DNA from 3 places in the Phytobacter palmae genome. Region 2 is predicted to be linked to each of the others. Evidence: predicted binding sites of a transcription regulator. Region 2 holds the regulator's gene; each other region holds the start of a gene.
The links. Region 2 encodes sigma-54, which starts transcription at its own class of promoters, with help from an activator protein. Its sites were predicted from a motif close to GTTGGCACANNTTTCGCTNT; they were not measured.
Positions count from the first base shown of each region.

Region 1: a site for sigma-54 is predicted at 999-1,018, ahead of glnA (glutamate--ammonia ligase). Genes of this name have one in related genera too.
Region 3: a site for sigma-54 is predicted at 853-872, ahead of AAIG39_RS22945 (gamma-glutamyltransferase family protein). Genes of this name have one in related genera too.

Region 1 is NZ_JBCIVJ010000016.1:14,197-16,468, reverse strand. Features, by position in the region: gene typA (ribosome-dependent GTPase TypA) at 1-727, opposite strand, end outside; gene glnA (glutamate--ammonia ligase) at 1,108-2,272, shown strand, end outside.
Region 2 is NZ_JBCIVJ010000011.1:66,214-68,485, forward strand. Features, by position in the region: gene ptsN (PTS IIA-like nitrogen regulatory protein PtsN) at 1-324, opposite strand, end outside; gene hpf (ribosome hibernation promoting factor) at 405-692, opposite strand; gene rpoN (RNA polymerase factor sigma-54) at 715-2,148, opposite strand; gene lptB (LPS export ABC transporter ATP-binding protein) at 2,197-2,272, opposite strand, start outside.
Region 3 is NZ_JBCIVJ010000029.1:24,675-26,946, reverse strand. Features, by position in the region: gene AAIG39_RS22945 (gamma-glutamyltransferase family protein) at 1-817, opposite strand, end outside; gene AAIG39_RS22940 (MurR/RpiR family transcriptional regulator) at 932-1,771, shown strand; gene AAIG39_RS22935 (pyridoxal-phosphate-dependent aminotransferase family protein) at 1,974-2,272, shown strand, end outside.

The sequences.
Region 1 (2,272 bases), on a different contig from region 2:
CGCTATCAATGATAGTAACCTGCTGGTTCGGTTTCACTTTACCGCGTTTGATGCGGCCGATACCGATGACGCCAACGTAGTTGTTGTAGTCCAGCTGAGAGATTTGCATCTGCAGCGGGCCATCGAGGTCAACGTTCGGTGCCGGTACACGATCAACGATAGTCTGATACAGCGGAGTCATGTCTTCTGCCATATCTTCGTGATCCAGACCCGCGATACCGTTCAGCGCAGAGGCGTAAACGATAGGGAAGTCCAGCTGTTCGTCGGTAGCGTCGAGGTTAACAAACAGGTCAAATACCTGGTCAACAACCCAATCAGGACGCGCGCCCGGACGGTCAACTTTGTTGATAACAACAATCGGTTTCAGGCCATGAGCAAAGGCTTTTTTGGTCACGAAGCGCGTCTGCGGCATCGGACCATCCATTGCATCAACGACCAACAGAACGGAATCTACCATGGACATAACACGTTCAACTTCACCACCGAAGTCGGCGTGCCCCGGGGTATCAACGATGTTGATACGGTAATCATTCCATTTGATAGCGGTGTTTTTAGCCAGGATGGTAATCCCACGCTCTTTCTCCAAATCGTTGGAGTCCATCACTCGCTCTTGAGTTTCGGCACGCGCATCAAACGTACCGGATTGCTGCAGCAGCTTATCAACCAGGGTAGTTTTACCATGGTCAACGTGCGCGATGATGGCGATGTTACGCAGATTTTCGATCACAACTTTGCCTCAGGCATTTAGAAATAGCGCGTTATTGTACACGGATTAATCGCACTACAAAACAGGATCACAAACATCCCCCGCAAACAAGTATTGCAGGGTTGCTTTGTGATCATTTTCACGAAGCGAAATTAGGCTGCCCCACTCAAATTGCACCAATCCGGTGCTTAATGTTCACATAAAAGCACTGAATTGGTGCAATGTAACCATCGTGGTGCAGCCCTTTTGCACTATGGTGCGCATAATAGCGCCTTTTTAGTGACATTTAAAAGTTGGCATAGATTTCGCTTTATCTTTTTCATGGCAACAACGACAGGTTAGCGCCGTAATTGTAGACCTCGTTACCACGACGACAATGATAAATCCGGGAGAGTTTAAGTATGTCCGCTGAACACGTTTTGACGATGCTGAACGAGCACGAAGTCAAGTTTGTTGATTTGCGCTTCACCGATACTAAAGGTAAAGAGCAGCACGTCACGATCCCAGCTCATCAGGTTAATGCTGACTTCTTTGAAGAAGGCAAAATGTTTGATGGCTCCTCGATTGGTGGCTGGAAAGGCATTAACGAATCTGACATGGTACTGATGCCGGACGCTTCTACCGCTGTCATTGACCCGTTCTACGAAGAACCGACTCTGATCATCCGTTGCGATATCCTCGAGCCGGGCACTATGCAGGGCTACGATCGCGACCCGCGCTCCATCGCAAAACGCGCTGAAGAATACCTGCGCGCAACAGGCATCGCAGACACCGTTCTGTTCGGGCCTGAGCCAGAATTCTTCCTGTTCGACGACGTACGTTTCGGCAGCTCTATTTCGGGTTCCCACGTTGCTATCGATGATATCGAAGGCGCATGGAACTCTGCCACCAAATACGAAGGCGGTAACAAAGGTCACCGTCCGGCTGTTAAAGGTGGTTACTTCCCGGTTCCGCCAGTGGATTCCTCACAAGACCTGCGTTCTACCATGTGTCTGGTAATGGAAGAGATGGGCCTGGTTGTTGAAGCTCATCACCACGAAGTTGCAACTGCCGGTCAGAACGAAGTGGCAACCCGCTTCAACACCATGACCAAAAAAGCGGACGAAATTCAGATCTACAAATATGTGGTTCACAACGTTGCTCACCGCTTCGGCAAAACCGCAACCTTTATGCCGAAACCAATGTTCGGTGATAACGGTTCCGGTATGCACTGCCACATGTCCCTGTCCAAGAACGGCGTAAACCTGTTCTCTGGCGACAAATACGCTGGTCTGTCTGAGCAGGCGCTGTACTACATCGGCGGCGTAATCAAACACGCTAAAGCGATCAACGCCCTGTCTAACCCGACCACCAACTCCTACAAGCGTCTGGTCCCGGGTTACGAAGCACCGGTAATGCTGGCTTACTCTGCCCGTAACCGTTCTGCTTCCATCCGTATTCCGGTGGTTGCATCCCCGAAAGCACGTCGTATTGAAGTGCGTTTCCCGGATCCGGCTGCTAACCCGTACCTGTGCTTCGCAGCGCTGCTGATGGCTGGTCTTGACGGTATTAAGAACAAGATCCACC
Region 2 (2,272 bases):
GAAGAGCAGATCGACTGGCTGGTTATCAATGGCATCAAAGGCGATGGGTGTTTCCAGTTGCACAAAAACACCAACGGCACGAAGGGTATCTTCTTCGAGTTTTCCGTGAGGGATGGCGATACCGTTACCAATGCCGGTACTGCCCATTTTCTCACGCGTCAGGATCGCTTCGAAGACCACTTGTGGTGGCAGGCTCAACTGCTTTGCAGCCAGTTCACTGATTATTTCCAGTGCACGTTTCTTGCTCTGGCAGTGAACACCACTACGGGTACATTCCTGGTTAAGGACATTGCTCAATTGAAGAGCGGAATCGTTATTCATCATAATTTCACCTAAGCGTCGCCAGTGCAGACACCCTGCCGGGTTGCGGCAGGGTGATACGCGCCAGACGAGTGCCCGGACAATTAGTGTTGTTTCAGTTTATCTTTATGTTTCGTAAGTTGCCGCGCCAGTTTATCAATTAAACCGTCGATGGCAGCATACATGTCTTGTCCTTCCGCACTGGCATGAATCTCTCCCCCGTTTACATGCAGGGTTGCGTCCGAGATATGAGTCACTTTCTCCACTTTCAACACAACATAGACCTGATTGATCCTTTCGAAATACTGTTCGAGTTTGGCAAATTTCGCGGTGACGAATTCGCGCAGGGCCTCGGTTATTTCGACGTTATGTCCTGTGATGTTAAGCTGCATAGTGTCTTCCTTATCGGTTAGGTCACACCAGCTGTTTACGCTGATTAGACGGCGGAATGGATAAAGACTCTCGATACTTCGCAACGGTTCGCCGCGCTACCATAATACCCTGATCAGAGAGCATGGTAGTCAGCTTACTGTCACTCAACGGCTTCGCAGGATTCTCTGCGGCAATTAATTTCTTCACCAGTGCGCGGATAGCCGTCGACGAGGCTTCGCCGCCGCCTTCGGTATTCACATGACTGGAGAAGAAATATTTAAGCTCAAAGATGCCACGCGGACTGTGCAGATATTTTTGGGTCGTGACACGGGAAATCGTGGATTCATGCATCTCGACGGCCTGAGCGATATCGGCCAGCACCATCGGTTTCATAAATTCTTCGCCTTGCTCGAAAAACGCCTGCTGCTGTTCAACAATACAGCGGCTCACCCTTAACAGGGTGTCATTGCGACTCTCAAGGCTTTTGATCAGCCATTTCGCTTCCTGCAGATTGCTACGGATAAACTGGCTGTCTGCATCGTTACGTGCACCACCGCACATTGCGGCGTAGTGCTGGTTGATTTGCAAACGAGGGATGCTGTCGGAGTTGAGTTCGACCGTCCAGCGCCCATTGTGCTTACGCACCAGGACGTCAGGGATGACATATTCGGGCTCGCCGGTCTGGATTGACTGGCCCGGACGTGGGTCAAGAGACTGGATCAAATTGACCGCCTCTTTCAACACCTCTTCTTTCAGACGAGTTACGCGCATCAGCGTACGGAAGTCATGATTTGCGAGCAGATCCAGATGATCGCTGATGATTAAACGCGCCTCCTCACACCAGGGCGTCTCTTTGGCAAACTGAGAGAGCTGGATCAACAGGCAATCGCGCAGATCTCTGGCCGCGACGCCGACCGGATCGAAACGCTGAATACGTTTCAGTACCGCTTCAACTTCATCCAGACCGATCTCTTCATCGCCCATGCTCTCCAGAATGTCTTCCAGCGGAACGGTGAGATAACCCGTGTCATCAACAGCATCGACAATAGAGGTCGCAATGGCGCGATCGGTGTCTGAGAAGGGGGTGAGTTCCACCTGCCACATCAGGTAATCCTGTAACGACTGGGTGGTCTCCCCCTGATAAATGGGCAGTTCATCGTCAAGATAATCGGTGCTGCTGCCGGAAGGGGTGCCAGCGGTATAGATTTCATCCCAACTGGCGTCCAGGGGCAACTCTTCGGGCATCTCTTTTTGCTCGAGCGCGTCGACGGTATCCAGGCCTTCGTTATCCTGGGACTGTTGCGCGTCCACTTCTTCGTGAAGATCGGTTTGCTCAAGCAATGGGTTACTTTCCAGAGCTTGCTGGAGTTCTTGCTGAAGTTCCAACGTGGACAGTTGCAGCAGGCGGATAGCCTGTTGCAACTGTGGCGTCATGGCTAGCTGTTGGCTGAGCCTTAATTGCAAACCTTGCTTCATATTCAGAGCAGTACTCTCCGACTAAACACGTCAATAAACCCTACCCTATCAGAGTCTGAAGTCTTCCCCAAGATATACGCGCTTAACATGTTCGTCTTCAAGGATTTGCTGAGGCGTACCGTGC
Region 3 (2,272 bases), on a different contig from region 2:
GTGCCATATCCAGATGGTCGGTAATGCCAAGGATGGCCAGCGATACCAGCCCTTGCGTCGGTGGCGTCATATTAAAGACGTCTCCCTGGCTGTGGGACAGGCGAAGCGGTACCCGGCGGTGAGCGCGATGAGCAGCCAGATCCTGGGAGGTCAGCGGCAGGCCGAGCGCACTCATTTCCGCCGCCATCTGATTGGCGAGCGCTCCGCGATAGAAACTGTCCAGTCCGTCGGTGGCGAGACGGGTTAATGTGCGTGCCAGGTGCGGCTGGCAGAAACGGCTACCCGCCTGTGGAACTTCTCCCTGAACGAGAAAGGTTTCGTTAAAGCCCGGCACATCGACCAGTTCCGGGTATTTACTTTGCGTGGCGCTGGCCTGCGATTGCGTCACCGGGATCCCTTCGCTGGCGTAACGAATGGCATCAGCCAGCAGGCGTGAGAGCGGCAACTGCCCGCCGCCCATCGATGCCGATACTTTCAGCGCCTCGTCCCAGCCGCTCAGCGTGCCGGGAACCGTCAGTGCCGCCAGCGGACCACGATGGGGAATCCGGTTGTGTTCTGCGTAAAACTCCCGTGTCGCCAGTTGCCCGGCGGCGCCGCTGGCGTCAATGGCGAGGGGTTCGCCTTCGGGGGGCACAATCAGCCAGAAACCATCGCCGCCGATACCATTCATATGGGGATAGACCACCGCAATGGTGGCCGCTGCGGCGATCATCGCCTCAATCGCATCGCCGCCGTGGCGCAACACCGATAATGCCGATTCACTGGCAAGGTGGTGGGGCGTTACCGCCATACCGGAAGGGGCAATATTACTTTGCATCGTCACGCTCTCTTTGTTCGGATAAGTCAGAGAGCTAAGCAAGAGCTGTTCCAGATTGACGGCAAGCGTTTCACTGTGTCAGCTTATTGTGAAACAAAAGTTGCAGGAGGGTCTATGCAGCAGTTAGATACGCGCTTACGTGAGTGCTATAACGAATTATCACCGCAAGAACAAAGGGTTGCCTCATTTATCATGGATCATTTTGATGATCTGATGAGCTATAACAGTGCCGAACTGGCCCGCCTGAGCGGTGTATCAAAAGCCACTGTTAGCCGCCTGTTTAAACGGCTTGGCTATGATCGTTTCAAAGAGATGCGCGATGAGGTGCGAACGCTGCGCCAGAGCGGAATGCCGCTTACGGAAAACCGCGACGCCGTACAGGGCAACACCCTGCTGGCAAGGCATTATAAGCAGGAGATGGCAAACCTGACCCAGTGGGTAAATGCGCTGGATGCCGTGCAGTTTGCCGATGTGGTGCAGGCGCTGGGCGCGGCCCGGCGCGTCTTTATTGTTGGCCTGCGCAACAGTGCGCCGGTGGCTCTGCATCTGCGCCAGCAACTGATGCAAATCCGTGGTCAGGTCTTGCTGATGCCCCAGCCAGGGCAGACGCTGGCGGAAGAGTTAGTGGATATCACTGTGCAGGATGTGGTGGTGGTGGTCGCTTTTCGCCGCCGTCCGCGGGTGATCCGTCCGGTACTGGAGGCGCTACACAAACAGGGCGTACCGACCGTTGCCATCTGCGAACCGCAGGCGGCGGGTATTACCACGCTTGCCCGCTGGCACTTTGGCCTGCCGCTCGACAGTGTATCGGCGTTCGACAGCTACAGCAGTGCCATGAGTCTGGTCAATTTACTGGCGAACGCGTTACTGCATAGCGCCCTGACCGAAGGACGTCAGCGTATCCATAACATCGCATCGCTGTATACAGACCTCGACGAACTGGAGCAAAGGTAACGCACCAGTTTGGTGCTTTTGCACCAGTTCAGGGGATCCTGATGGCGCAACCGGGAAGCATTTATCTCTCCTGAAAAAGTACTAAATCAGCGCGATAGCAGGCTGGTGTCTTCATTTTCTCTGTGGCACATTAGTTGCAGAAAGTATTAACAAGAATCTTTTGTTTCATGACGATCACTTTTGTATACCAAAGGATGTGTCCATGTTTGACGTTCAGCAATCTGCGCAAATTAACCCGCCGCATCGTTTACTGATGGGGCCCGGTCCTATCAATGCCGACCCGCGTGTCTTACGTGCTATGGCGAGCCAACTGGTGGGGCAATATGACCCGGTCATGACCGGCTATATGAATGAGGTAATGGCCCTCTACCGCGAGGTATTCCGTACGCAAAACCGCTGGACCATGCTGGTGGATGGCACTTCTCGCGCCGGGATCGAAGCGATTCTCGTCTCTGCGATCCGCCCCGGCGACAAGGTGCTGGTACCGATCTTTGGCCGTTT